DNA from 3 places in the Streptomyces diastaticus subsp. diastaticus genome. Region 3 is predicted to be linked to each of the others. Evidence: riboswitches for the same ligand, from Rfam matches in the RefSeq annotation. Region 3 holds a riboswitch; each other region holds the start of a gene.

Region 1 (4,353 bases), 510 kb from region 3:
CGCCTTCGCCTCGCTGTAGGTCCTGGGCGGCAAAAGAGCTGCCGCGCGCAGTTCCACCTCCTGGCGCACTTCTGGATCCAGTTCGGTGGCGTGTTCCAGGCAGGCGGCGGCGAGAAGATGCAGCCGGACACGGTGTCGGCCCACCTTGTCACCGCGCCTGAGCAACTGGGTGAGCAGGCGCCCGCGTTCGTGGGGCCTGCCGTGTGCGACGGCCATGCGGACGACGTCCTCCCACTGGTCCAGGTGGGCGTTGCGTACGAGGAGGGAGAAGTCGCGGTGTTCGATGACGGCCCTGGCAGCGAGATAGTCCTGGAAGGTGCGGTGCACGAAGTCGACCACACCCTCGGCGGGCTCACGGAGCAGGCCGGAGCGGGTCAGCAGACGCCGGTACACCTCCTCGGCGGAGGACGCGGTGACCACCGCGCGGTTCATGGCGGGCAGGGTCTGGTCGATGAGAGCGATGGCGTCCTCCCGGTCCATCTGGGAGTGGCCGTTGCGGATCAGCCAGTAGGCCAGCCTTTCCAGAAGCAGAACCTGGGACCTGTAATCCATCTGCACGCCGTCGTCGATGCTCCGCTGCAGGTCGCGCCGTTCCAGCAGCATGCGTAGACCCGCCTCGTACAACTCCTCGCGTCCTCGGGGCAGAAAGCCTCGGCTGGTCCGGTGCAGGGCGCAGATCAGGGCGCACATCAGGGGGTTGGTCGCCAGCCTTGAGAGGTCCTGCCTGCTGCGGACGGTCGCGATCAGGCGGTCGGCCTCCTCCTGAGCGTTTCCGGCTGCGGCATGCCAGCGGTTGATGAAGGTGGTGACGTCCTCACCGTTCATCGGCGTCAGGGAGAGTTCGTGGAACTCGTCGGCGCCCAGCCAGTTCTCGCGGACCGCCGAGGGCCGTGCGGTCACCAGCCAGACGTTGCCGGGGAACTCGCGGAGCAGGTCGCGCAGCCATCGGCGCGTGCCGTCCCGCTGCGATTCCGGTACCTCGTCGATGCCGTCCACCAGAAGCAGGGCGCGCCCGGCGGTGAGGACGCGCTCCGCCCACCCGGACGGCGCCGTGTGCGGACACCCGACCGCTGTCAGGAAGTCGGAGGGAGTGGGGAGTTCCCGCCCCGCACGGGTGAGAGAGCGCAAGGGCAGGACGAACGGCACGCGTCCGAAGAGGTGGGCCAGGTCTCTGCTGGGGCGGCGTTCAGCGGTGGTGACGGCCAGCCACTGCACAAGAGTGGTCTTGCCGGCACCGGCGACACCGCGCAGCAACACCCTCTCCCTGCCCGCGAGAGCCTGCTCGGCCCGCTCTGGCCGGTCGGCCGGCCGGCCGTGATCGGCTGAGGCTTCGGTATCCGTCCGCTGCGTCTTGCCGTCCACCGCCTCCAGGCTCAAGTAGGCGTCGTCCAAGGGCCAGTCGTCGTCCACCTCGATGCCGAAGACGGTGAGGCGCCCGTGCCGCTGGACCAGGTGCCGCCGATAGCGCTCCTCGAAGCCGGCGTCCTCGGTGTACCGGGTGGGGAGACGTTGCGTGAGTGAGTCGATGGCCTCGACCAGGCGCCGGGTCTGTCGGGCCTCCTCCACCAAAGTGCGGGCCACGAACGTGGAACGCCTGGTGAAGAAGTCGATGATGTGCAGGCAGGCCACCTGGAGCAACTGGTCGTGGAGCTGATCGGCATCCTCGGACAGAAGGTCGTGTGGCCTCGCGCTCAGAGTGGCCGCCAGCTTCTCAGGCCCGAGCGCCACGGCCTGGACGTCGTCCATCTCCAGGTCACCGAGCCGGTACAGGGAGAGCGCCAGGGACCGGACCACGGCCTCGTGTTCGCCGGGCGCGGGAGTGTCATGAGGTCCAGCCGCTGCCACCGCTCGCTCCAGCAGCCGCCACACCAGCTTCTCGAGATCGTCGACGGTCAGTGCGCGCTTCTCACCCCGGAAGGAGACCAGCGAACCGATCCGCACCGGTTCGGCCACCAGGCCCGCGCCTGGCTGCTCCTTCCGGAAGAGTTTCCTGACCAACGGGGTGATCGCAGCCGACCCCACCCGTAAAGCCACCGTTCCGGCATCCACATTCCCACCTCCGGTCAGAGCGTAAGGGAGTCCGCCCGCCCCTTCGCCCGTCGTCGTCGCGCGGGACGGCTGTCAGCGCTCGCGCGTTCCGCTCGGGGGCCGTCCGGTGACCGCCGGTGCCGTGTGTGAGGCCGCCAGGGAGTTGTCCTCGACCGACCTCGGGTGAGGGATCATGGTCGGTTGACATGTCGCCATGAACCACCCGGGAGCGAGTGGTCCGGGAGAGCCCGTCCGCGCAGCCCCTGGCTGTTTCCGGCGAGGCGTCCTCGCACCGCTCCGGCGTGTACCCCGGCGGCCGCGCACTCACCTACGTCCCCCGGCGGACGGCGGACCGGCCGGGATGGAAGGATGAGGCGCAGAAAGGCGACGGCGGAACGAGGAAGCCGGTGGAAATCCGGCGCGGTCCCGCCACTGTGATCGGCGAGCGAGCCCCGCACACGACCACTGCCCTGACCGGGTGGGAAGGCGCGGGGTGGGCGACGACCCGAGAGCCAGGAGACTCACGCGGTCGCCTCCTCGACACCACCCCGGGGCGGATCTCCCCGGAGAGAGGAACGATGCCGTATGCCCGCCGCCACCGTCCCGCCCAGCCGGGAACCGGCCCCCTGCCGGGTCGTGGTCTGCCGCGACTGCTGCTGCGGTACCGCGAAGGTGCCCGGAATCGACCACGCCGCCCAGACCGCGCGGCTGCGTGCCCAGGTGCCGGTACGGGTCTCCGACTGCCTCGACGTGTGCGAGCAGGCCAACGTCGTCGTGGTCCAGCCTTCCGCGCAGGGCCGGGCGAACGGCGCCCGGCCCGTCTGGCTGGGACTGGTCAACGACCCTGAGGCCACCGAGGACATCGCCGCCTGGGCACGCGCCGGCGGCCCCGGCGTGGCTCCCCTGCCGGACATCCTCGACCTCCACACCGTCACGCCACCGCGACGGCGAACGGCCCGTTGACAGGCCAGGGCGGGCGGCCCGGCGCGTACCCGCTCGCGTCGGGCCTGCCCGCCGACGCCCGGGCCCCGGCCGGCGCTGTCACCGCCGCACTGGCCGAAGTGGCCGGGCTCGGCGGCTTCTTCGTCCTGCGGGCCGGCGGTCCGAACGAGGGCTGGCATCCGCTCGCCCGTTCCCACGCCGCCGGATGCACCGACCTCGTCGCTGCCGTGGCGCGCCGCCACCGCACCCGGGAGCCGCGCGTCGGCGTCTCCATCGCCCAGCTCGGCCACGCGGCCCGCCTCTGGTCGCCACTCCTGGCCACCGCCGTGCTGCACGGCATCGTGCTGGACCTCACGGAACTCCAGCGGGCCGACGAGGGCCCCGCGCTGCGGCTGCCGCGTCCGGCCGGCTGGCGCGTCGACAGCCTGGACGCCACCGCCGCCGACGCCCTGTACGCGCAGGCGGCGTCGCACCTGCTGGGCCTGGCCGACGGTCTGCGCGTCAAGATCGCTCCGCGCCTGCTGGACGGCAACTCCGCCTCGGCGCTCGCCGAAGCAGCCCGCGCCGTGCTGACGGCCCGCCCCGGAGCGCACGGCCCGCTCACCGCCCTCACGACCAGGCTCCTGGTTACCGGACACCTGGCGGGAACCGGCACGCTCACCACCCCCGGCTTCGCCTTCCGCCGCCGCAGTTGCTGCCTCTACCACCTCGCGCCGAACGGCTCCCCGTGCGGCGACTGCGTCCTGGCGAGGGGCGCACCGGAGAGGTGACGCGTGCGGGCGTTCCGGTCGATCACCTCGCGCCGTGGGCGAGAATGGCGCCTCGGCGCATCGGTCGGGGAGGGTACGCGCGTGCACGCTCAGGAAACCACGTTCAGCAAGCTCGTCCAGGGGGAGCAGCAGTTCCAGGTCCCCCTGTACCAGCGCACGTACAGCTGGCAGCGGGAAGAGCTGCGACAGTTGTGGGCCGACGTGCTCGAGACCGTCGAGGACCGGCAGCAGGGCGGCGCTGCCGGCGGGCACTTCCTCGGGTCGGTGGTGCTGGCTCCCGAGCGGGTCGCGGCCGGGGGCATGCGGCGCTGGCTCGTGGTCGACGGCCAGCAGCGGATGACCACACTCATGCTCGCCTTCACCGCTCTGCGCGACCAGTTCCGTGGCCGCGGGGAGGAGCGGAGGGCGGCGAAGATCAACGACCTGCTCCTGGTCAACGCCTATCAGGACGGCCTGGACCGTTACCGGCTGCTGCCGACCCAGGCCGACCGGGAGGCGTTCACCGCCTGCCTGGACACCCTGCCCAAGGCCGGTGGCGCGGGGAACGTGGGTGCCGCGTACCGCTTCTTCGGCGCGGTGCTGGCCGACGGCGCGGAGAGCGGCGGGGCGGTCT
Region 2 (4,353 bases), 2.1 Mb from region 3:
GCTCCAGGACACCCTGGGCAACGTCTGGAAGCCGATGCGCCGCGTCAGCTGGTGGCCGGGCGTCTGGCTGACCTCGGCGGTCGTGGTCGGCTGCTGGGGCTACTTCCTCTGGGTCGGCGTGCACGACCCGCTGGGCGGCATCAACCAGCTCTTCCCGCTCTTCGGTATCGCCAACCAGTTGCTGGCCGCCGTCGCGCTCGCCGTCTGCACCACGCTGCTGATCAAGTCGGGCCGCCTCAAGTGGGCCTGGGTGACGGGTGTCCCGCTCGTCTGGGACGTGGCGGTCACGCTCACCGCGAGCTGGCAGAAGGTCTTCTCGGACAACCCGGCCATCGGCTTCTTCGCCCAGCGCGCCAAGTACCAGGACGGCATCGACGCGGGCGAGGTGCTGGCTCCGGCCAAGTCGATGAGCGACATGCACACCGTGGTGACCAACTCCACCGTGGACGGAGTCCTGTCGATCGTCTTCGCGGTGCTGATCATCATCGTCCTGGTCGACGCGGGCCGCGTCAGCTACAACGCGATCCGCAGGCCCGAGTCGGTCAAGATGGCCGAGGCGCCCTTCGAGCAGTCGAAGATCGTCGCCCCGGCGGGGATGTTCCCCACCGCCGAGGAGAAGGCCGAACTGGCCCTGGTCGGCGCCGGGGCCCCCGTCTCGGCCGACGACGGCGCCGGCGACGCCCCCGCCGGGCAGGGCGGCGGCAAGGCATGAGCGGCGAGGCGGCCCACCGCCCCGGCCGCCTTGGCGTCCTGGCGCACCGCCTGCGCGCCGGCGCGCGCTGGATCGGCTGGTACGTCCGGGAGGTGTCGGGCGAGACGGCGTACGAGAAGTACGCCGCGCACCTCCGGCGCCACGACCCGGACGCCGAGGTGATGACCCGCAGGCAGTTCGAACGCAGCCGCATGGACGCCCGCGAGGCGGATCCACGGGACGGATTCCGCTGCTGCTGACCGCACGGCGAAGCCGCCGGCCCTCCCGGGGTCGGCGGCTTCGCCGTTTCCCGGCCTGACCGGGGCGGTACGCGCGAAGGCCCGGCGGACGGTCCGGCCGGTCTCCGGCGAGGGGGCACGGCCTCGGGCCCGGACCGGGGCGGGCCCTTTCGACGGCACCGGGCCGGCTCCCCTCGTCTGGGCCGGCTCACGCCCCCGGCCAGGACCGTGCCGCACCGCCGGCGCCCCACGTCCACCGCCCGAACCGAGTCGTCCCCTCGTCCAGCCCGGACCGCGTCGCACCGCCCTGTCGCCGGCCTCGCCCTCGGGTACCGTCACGCGGCCCCTGGCACCCGGGCCCGGAGCCCGTGCGCGTACGCTCTCCGAGGCCGTCGCGCCGCTTCACGCGCTTCCGGGAGGCGTCCCGCGCGGGCTCTACCGGAAGGCGCCGCCCAGGGCCTTCCCGGTGCTGCTCCCGGGCCCTTCCGGCGGGCGTCCGGGCCCTGTCCGAGGGGTCCTCCGCCCGGTTCGGGCATCCGGTACGGGTGGGTCGAATGGCCCACCTCACGGCACACCCGACACAAGATATGGGGCCGCTTCCCGAGCGCGGCACAAGATGTATGCTCATGCTCGCTGTCGCCGCAGGGGAATCCGGTGGAAGTCCGGAACTGTCCCGCAACGGTGTGTTGGTGCGCTTCTGCGCGCCCGCGAGTCCGAGGACCTGCCGACGGCGCACCCCGGCCGTCCGGCCCGGGTGCCGATGTCGTCCGGGCCTCGTGGAATGGGCTCGCGGACGCGTGCGGAGCCGTGTGCCCCAGAGCCCGGCCGCCCGTCGTATCCGCTGCCCTCCGCGTGGCTCCGTGCCGAGCGAGGGAGAGCTTCATGACCATCGCGCCAGCCGATCCGTCGACGGCCGAGGTGCGGGCCGAGGAGATCCAGGGCCCCGGGGGCGCGCTGCTGCGTACCCTCACCGACCTCACCGCGGATCTCCCCGACACCGACCCCGGCCGGGTCGCCGCCGCCGCGCTCCGGGGCCGCAACGCCGCCTCGGACGAGGCCGAGCTGCGGTCCCTCGCGACGGAGGCCGCCGCCGGTCTGATCTCCGAGGACCCCGCCTACTCGCGGCTCGCCGCCCGCCTGCTGACCCGCACCATCGCCGAGGAGGCCGCGGGCCAGGGCGTCACCGCCTTCACCGAGTCGGTCGCCACCGGCCACCGCGAGGGCCTGATCGCGGACCGCACCGCCGCTTTCGTGACCGCGCACGCCGAGCGGCTCGACGCCCTGGTCGATCCGGCGGCCGACGACCGCTTCGGCTACTTCGGCCTGCGCACCGTGCACAGCCGCTACCTGCTGCGCCACCCGCACACCCGCCAGGTCATCGAGACACCCCAGCACTTCATGCTGCGCGTCGCCTGCGGACTCGCCGCGGACGAGTCGGTCCAGGCCCTCGACGAGGTCGCCTCGCTCTACCGGCTGATGAGTGCCCTCTCCTACCTGCCCTCCTCCCCCACCCTCTTCAACTCCGGCACCCGGCACCCGCAGATGTCCTCCTGCTACCTGCTGGACTCCCCCAAGGACGAGCTGGAGTCGATCTACGACCGGTACCACCAGGTCGCCCGGCTCTCCAAGCACGCCGGCGGCATCGGCCTGGCCTACTCCCGCATCCGCGCCCGGGGTTCGCTGATCCGCGGTACCAACGGGCACTCCAACGGCATCGTGCCGTTCCTCAACACGCTCGACGCCTCGGTGGCCGCCGTCAACCAGGGCGGCCGGCGCAAGGGCGCGGCCGCGGTCTACCTGGAGACCTGGCACGCCGACATCGAGGAGTTCCTGGAGCTGCGCGACAACACCGGGGAGGACGCCCGGCGCACCCACAACCTCAACCTCGCGCACTGGATCCCCGACGAGTTCATGCGCCGGGTCGACGCCGACGCCGACTGGTCGCTCTTCTCCCCCTCGGACGTCCCCGAGCTGACCGACCTGTGGGGGGCGGCCTTCGACGCGGCCTACCGCGCGGCCGAGGCCGCGGGACTCGCCAAGCGGACCATCCCGGCGCGTGAGCTGTACGGCCGGATGATGCGCACCCTCGCCCAGACCGGCAACGGCTGGATGACCTTCAAGGACGCCTCCAACCGCACCGCCAACCAGACGGCGCTGCCCGGCCACACCGTGCACTCCTCGAACCTCTGCACCGAGATCCTGGAGGTCACCGACGACGGTGAGACGGCCGTCTGCAACCTCGGCTCGGTCAACCTCGGCGCCTTCGTCACCGGCGGCGCCCTCGACTGGGAGCGGCTGGACGAGGCGGTGCGCACCGCCGTGGTCTTCCTCGACCGCGTGGTCGACATCAACTTCTACCCGACCGAGCAGGCCGAGCGCTCCAACTCCCGCTGGCGGCCGGTGGGCCTGGGAGCCATGGGCCTCCAGGACGTCTTCTTCCAGCTCCGGCTCCCCTTCGACTCCCCCGAGGCCCGCCGGCTCTCCACCCGGATCGCCGAGCGCATCATGCTCACCGCGTACGAGACCTCCTGCGAACTCGCCGAGAGGAACGGGCCGCTGCCCAACTGGGACCGCACCCGCACCGCTCAGGGTGTGCTCCATCCGGACCACTACGACACCGACCTGGCCTGGCCACAGCGGTGGGAGGCGCTGCGCGCCCGGGTCGCGCGGAGCGGCATGCGCAACGCGCTGCTCCTCGCGATCGCCCCGACGGCCACCATCGCCTCGATCGCCGGTGTCTACGAGTGCATCGAGCCGCAGGTCTCCAACCTCTTCAAGCGCGAGACCCTCAGCGGCGAGTTCCTCCAGGTCAACTCCTACCTGGTCGAGGACCTGAAGCGGCTCGGCGTCTGGGACGCGCGGACCCGCGAGGCGCTGCGCGAGGCCAGCGGTTCGGTGCAGGGCTTCGCCTGGGTGCCCGAGGAGCTGCGTGCGCTGTACCGCACCGCGTGGGAACTGCCGCAGCGCGGCCTGATCGACATGGCGGCCGCCCGGACCCCGTTCCTGGACCAGAGCCAGTCGCTGAACCTGTTCATGGAGACGCCCACCATCGGCAAGCTCAGCTCGATGTACGCGTACGCCTGGAAGAAGGGGCTGAAGACCACGTACTACCTGCGGTCCCGTCCGGCCACGCGGATCGCCCGCGCCGCCGGCGGCTCCGCCACCGCCACCGTCCCGGCGCAGGCGGCCCCCGAAGCGGATGCCGTCGCCTGCTCCCTGGAGAACCCCGAGTCCTGCGAGGCATGCCAGTAATGACCACCCCCGACACCACCCCGGCAGCGAACGCGCACACCGTGGGCACGGCGAAGAACCTGCTCGACCCCGGCTTCGAGCTGACCCTGCGTCCCATGCGGTACCCCGACTTCTACGAACGCTACCGGGACGCGATCAAGAACACCTGGACCGTCGAGGAGGTCGACCTCC
Region 3 (4,353 bases):
TCTGCGCCTTGTTCAGGTCGCGGGTGGTGGCGGTGTCCCGGAAGAAGAGGGTGCAACTCAGGCCCTGGTCGACGTGCTGGGTGGCCGCCGCGTAGGTGTCGATGATCTTCTCGTAGCCGATCTCGTACGCGTCCTGGAAGTACTCCAGGTTGTCGTTGTCCATGTGCGGCGCCGGGTAGTAGACGCGGCCGAGCTTGCCCTCCTTGCGGATCTCCACCTTGGAGGCGATCGGGTGGATGGAGGCGGTCGAGTCGTTGATGTAGCTGATGGATCCGGTGGGCGGTACGGCCTGAAGGTACTGGTTGTAGATGCCGTGCTCCCGCACGGACTCCTTCAGCTCGCGCCAGTCGGCCTGCGTGGGCAGGGCGATCCCCGCGTCGGCGAACAGCTTCCGTACCCGCTCGGTGGCCGGCTCCCAGACCCGCTCGGTGTACTTGTCGAAGTACGAGCCGTCCGCGTACGCCGTGGCCTCGAAGCCGTCGAAGGCGGTGCCGCGCTCGATCGCGATCCGGTTCGACGCGCGCAGGGCGTGGAAGGCGACCGCGTAGAAGTACATGTCGGTGAAGTCGACGCCCTCCTCGCTGCCGTAGTGGATGCGCTGCGAGGCGAGGTAGCCGTGCAGGTTCATCTGGCCGAGGCCGATGGAGTGGGACAGGTCGTTGCCGTGCGCCACGGACGGCACCGCGTCGATGTTCGACTGGTCGGAGACGGAGGTGAGTCCGCGCACCGCCGTCTCGACCGTCGCGCCGAGGTCGGGGGAGGCCATCGCGGCGGCGATGTTCAGTGAGCCGAGGTTGCAGGAGATGTCCCGGCCGACCGTCTCGTAGCCGAGCGAGGCGTCGTAGGTGCTGGGGGTGTTGACCTGGAGGATCTCCGAGCACAGGTTGGACATGTTGATCCAGCCCGGGATCGGGTTGGCCCGGTTCACCGTGTCCTCGAACAGCAGGTACGGGTAGCCGGACTCGAACTGCAGCTCCGCGACGGTCTTGAAGAACTCGCGGGCACTGAGCGTGGTCTTGCGGATGCGCGGGTTGGCGACCATCTCGTCGTAGTGCTCGCTCACCGACAGGTCGGCCAGCGGCATGCCGTACTCGCGCTCCACGTCGTAGGGCGAGAACAGGCGCATGTCCTCGTTGCGCTTGGCGAGCTCGAACGTGATGTCCGGGACGACCACGCCTAGAGACAGGGTCTTGATACGGATCTTCTCGTCCGCGTTCTCCCGCTTGGTGTCCAGGAACCGCATGATGTCTGGGTGGTGGGCGTGGAGGTACACCGCGCCCGCACCCTGCCGCGCACCGAGCTGGTTGGCGTAGGAGAAGGAGTCCTCCAGGAGCTTCATCACCGGGACGACACCGGAGGACTGGTTCTCGATCTTCTTGATCGGCGCCCCCTGCTCGCGCAGGTTCGTCAGCAGAAGCGCCACGCCGCCGCCGCGCTTGGAGAGCTGGAGCGCCGAGTTGATGCCGCGCCCGATGGACTCCAGGTTGTCCTCGACACGCAGCAGGAAGCAGGAGACCAGTTCGCCGCGCTGGGCCTTGCCCGCGTTGAGGAAGGTCGGGGTGGCCGGCTGGAAACGGCCGGTCATCATCTCGTCGACCAGCCGGGAGGCCAGCGTCTCGTCGCCGGCGCCCAGGAACAGGGCGGTGGCGACGACTCGGTCCTCGTAGCGTTCCAGGTATCGGGAACCGTCGAAGGCCTTGAGCGTGTACGACGTGTAGTACTTGAACGCCCCGAGGAAGGTGCGGAAGCGGTGCTCGTGCGCGTACGCCCGCCGGTAGAGGTCCTCCAGGAACTCCCAGCGGTAGCGCCGGATCGGGGCTTCCTCGTAGTAGTCGTTCGCGATCAGGTAGTCGATCTTCTCCTTGAGCGACCCGAACTGCACGGTGTTCGGGTTCACATGCTGGAGGAAGTACTGCCGTACGGCTTCGCGGTCCTGGCCGAACTGGATGTTGCCGTCGCAGTCGTACATGTTCAGCATGGCGTTCAGCGCGTGGTAGTCCTTGCGCGTGCCGACCGACTCGCGCTGCGCCGCGGGGACCGTGACCGCGGTGGTGAGGGTGCTCATGCCGCCTGTCGCTCCGTCGTCCGCCTGGTTGACGAGTGTCGTGTCCAAAATTTTTGCAGCCCTTCCCTCACGGCGCGGACGTCGCGGTCCGTGCCCAGCAGTTCGAATCGGTACAGCTCCGGGACCCGGCACTTCGCCGAGATCACCCGGCCGGCCAGGCAGTAGTCGACGCCGAAGTTGGTGTTGCCGGAGGCGATGACTCCGCGCAGCAGCAGCCGGTTGGCCTCGACGTTCAGAAAGCGGATCACCTGCTTGGGCACCGCGCCCGCGTGTTCTCCGCCGCCGTAGGTCGGCGTGATCAGCACATACGGCTCGGTCACCTGCGGTATGCCCTCGCGACGCGGGTGCAGGGGGATGCGCGTGGCCGGCAGGGCCAGCTTCTCCACGAAGCGTCTGGTGTTCTCCGAGACGCTGGAGAAATACACGAGACCGCTCATCGGCCGCCGTCTCCTCTCGCTCGTTCTCGTCCTCGCCCGAGGACCGGGAGGGGAGGAGCGGCGCGGGACGTTCGGCGGGACACCGGGCTGGCGGAGGAAAATCTGTGTGCCTCGCCCGGGGCCGTGCGTCTGCCACCTGGCCCTCCCTCGGGGCCTCGGAGCGCGCACACCGCTGTCCGGCGTGCGCACCGGTGGCAGGTCTTCGGACTCGCGGGCGTGTCTCGTGCGTACGAGACCCCTACTGGCCGTCGCTTCCCGGGCCCGGCTTCCGGACCTAGTGCTTGTGACGGCGGTCGTTCCCACTCACCGCTGCGGGGCAGTCCCGGTCTTTCACCGGGTTCCCTCTTGCGACGCCGAACACAGCAGTGCCCGGCGAACCACCAGCATCGCCAACACTACATCTAGAACCGGGGGGTGCCTCTATGTCGTTCGTCAAGGCATCCCTGCCGGGTTTGGGGTGGTTCGTGATGGTGGGGTTATGCGGCGAGTTCAACGTCCTTCGGTGTCCGGGATTGGTAGAAGGTGCCGTCGCGGAGCATGGCGAACAGGACGCTGATGCGCTGGCGGGCGAGGCGGAGGAGGGCCTGGGTGTGGGTCTTGCCGCGGGCTCGCTGGCGGTCGTAGTAGGCGCGAGAGACGGGATCGGCGTTCATGCAGGCGAAGGCGGACAGGAACATCGCCCGTTTGAGTTGCCGATTGCCGCCTCGGGGTGCGTGTTCGCCGTGGATCGAGGTTCCCGACTGCTTCGTGGTGGGGGCGAGGCCGGCGTAGGAGGCCAGGTGGGCAGCGGTGGGGAAGCTGGTGCCGTCGCCGACGGTGACCAGCAGGACAGCGGCGGTCCTGACGCCGACGCCGGGCATCGACGTCAGGACCGGGGAAAGAGGGTGGGCCTCCAGCAGCGTGTTGATCTGGGCTTCCATCGCCCTGCGCTGGGTGTGGACGGCGGCGAGCGAGGCGGCCAGGGAGGGCACGACGATATCGAGGGTGCCGGTGCCCGGGACGACGACGGTCTGTTCGTCGAGGGCCTCGAAGATGTCGTCGATCAGCCGCTGGGCCATGCGCGGCGCCTTGGGCCGGATCAGTTCGACGAGTCTGCGGCGGCCGGCTTTGCGCAGGGCGGCCGGGGAGCCGTGACGCTCCAGGAGCCAGGTGACGGCCTGGTGGTCGAGGCGCGGGCCCAGAACACGTTCCAGGCTGGGATGGAACTGAGTGAGCAGGCCGCGTATCCGGTTGCTGGTGCGGGTGGCCTCGGCCGCGAGGTCCTGGTCGAAGCCGACGAGCACGGTCAGCTCGGCGGTGATCTCATCGGTAAGGTCCAGGGAACGCAGGGCGTGCGGCATCGTCCGGGCCGCGTCCGCGATCACCGCCGCGTCCTTGGCGTCGGTCTTGGCCTCGCCCGGGTAGAGGTCGGCGATCCGCCGCATGGCGAGTCCGGGCAGGTAGGCGACCTGGCAGCCCGCGTCCCGGGCCACGGTCAGCGGGAGGGCGCCGATCGAGGCGGGCTGGTCCACGATCACCAACACGGTGCCGAACTTCGCGGTCAGCTTGTCGAGAACGGCCCGCAGTTTCGGTTCGCTGTTGGGCAGCGGCTTGTCGAAGACCTTCTTCCCGGCCGGGGTGAGCCCGTGGCCGTGATGGTTGCTCTTGCCGACGTCCAGGCCGAGGAACACGCCCACGCCTTCGATCTCGAACATCGCGCCCTTCCCAGGGGTGTTGACGGTGCCGGCCTCGGCTCGGGTGTCGTGCTCGCGCATCCACGTTATGCAGACCTGCCGCCCGCGAACCGCCCGGCATTGCACCGGACCGGACGGTGGCCGGACCTCTGATCAGCGTCTCCGACGAACACCCCCG

The links. Region 3 has a riboswitch for cobalamin ahead of nrdI (class Ib ribonucleoside-diphosphate reductase assembly flavoprotein NrdI). Riboswitches for the same ligand answer to the same signal wherever they lie in the genome.
Region 1: another riboswitch for cobalamin. It lies ahead of Sdia_RS20015 (hypothetical protein); the one in region 3 lies ahead of nrdI (class Ib ribonucleoside-diphosphate reductase assembly flavoprotein NrdI).
Region 2: another riboswitch for cobalamin. It lies ahead of Sdia_RS26380 (ribonucleoside-diphosphate reductase subunit alpha); the one in region 3 lies ahead of nrdI (class Ib ribonucleoside-diphosphate reductase assembly flavoprotein NrdI).

Annotation. Positions count from the first base shown of each region.
Region 1 is NZ_BLLN01000005.1:548,908-553,260, reverse strand. Features, by position in the region: gene Sdia_RS20020 (NACHT domain-containing protein) at 1-2,022, opposite strand, end outside; cobalamin riboswitch at 2,427-2,550, shown strand; gene Sdia_RS20015 (hypothetical protein) at 2,614-2,991, shown strand; gene Sdia_RS20010 ((2Fe-2S)-binding protein) at 3,036-3,740, shown strand; gene Sdia_RS20005 (GmrSD restriction endonuclease domain-containing protein) at 3,822-4,353, shown strand, end outside.
Region 2 is NZ_BLLN01000005.1:2,095,734-2,100,086, forward strand. Features, by position in the region: gene Sdia_RS26370 (carbon starvation CstA family protein) at 1-712, shown strand, start outside; gene Sdia_RS26375 (YbdD/YjiX family protein) at 709-951, shown strand; cobalamin riboswitch at 1,551-1,673, shown strand; gene Sdia_RS26380 (ribonucleoside-diphosphate reductase subunit alpha) at 1,813-4,182, shown strand; gene Sdia_RS26385 (ribonucleotide-diphosphate reductase subunit beta) at 4,182-4,353, shown strand, end outside.
Region 3 is NZ_BLLN01000005.1:38,607-42,959, reverse strand. Features, by position in the region: gene nrdE (class 1b ribonucleoside-diphosphate reductase subunit alpha) at 1-2,065, opposite strand, end outside; gene nrdI (class Ib ribonucleoside-diphosphate reductase assembly flavoprotein NrdI) at 2,062-2,502, opposite strand; cobalamin riboswitch at 2,679-2,900, opposite strand; gene Sdia_RS18035 (IS110 family RNA-guided transposase) at 2,979-4,196, opposite strand.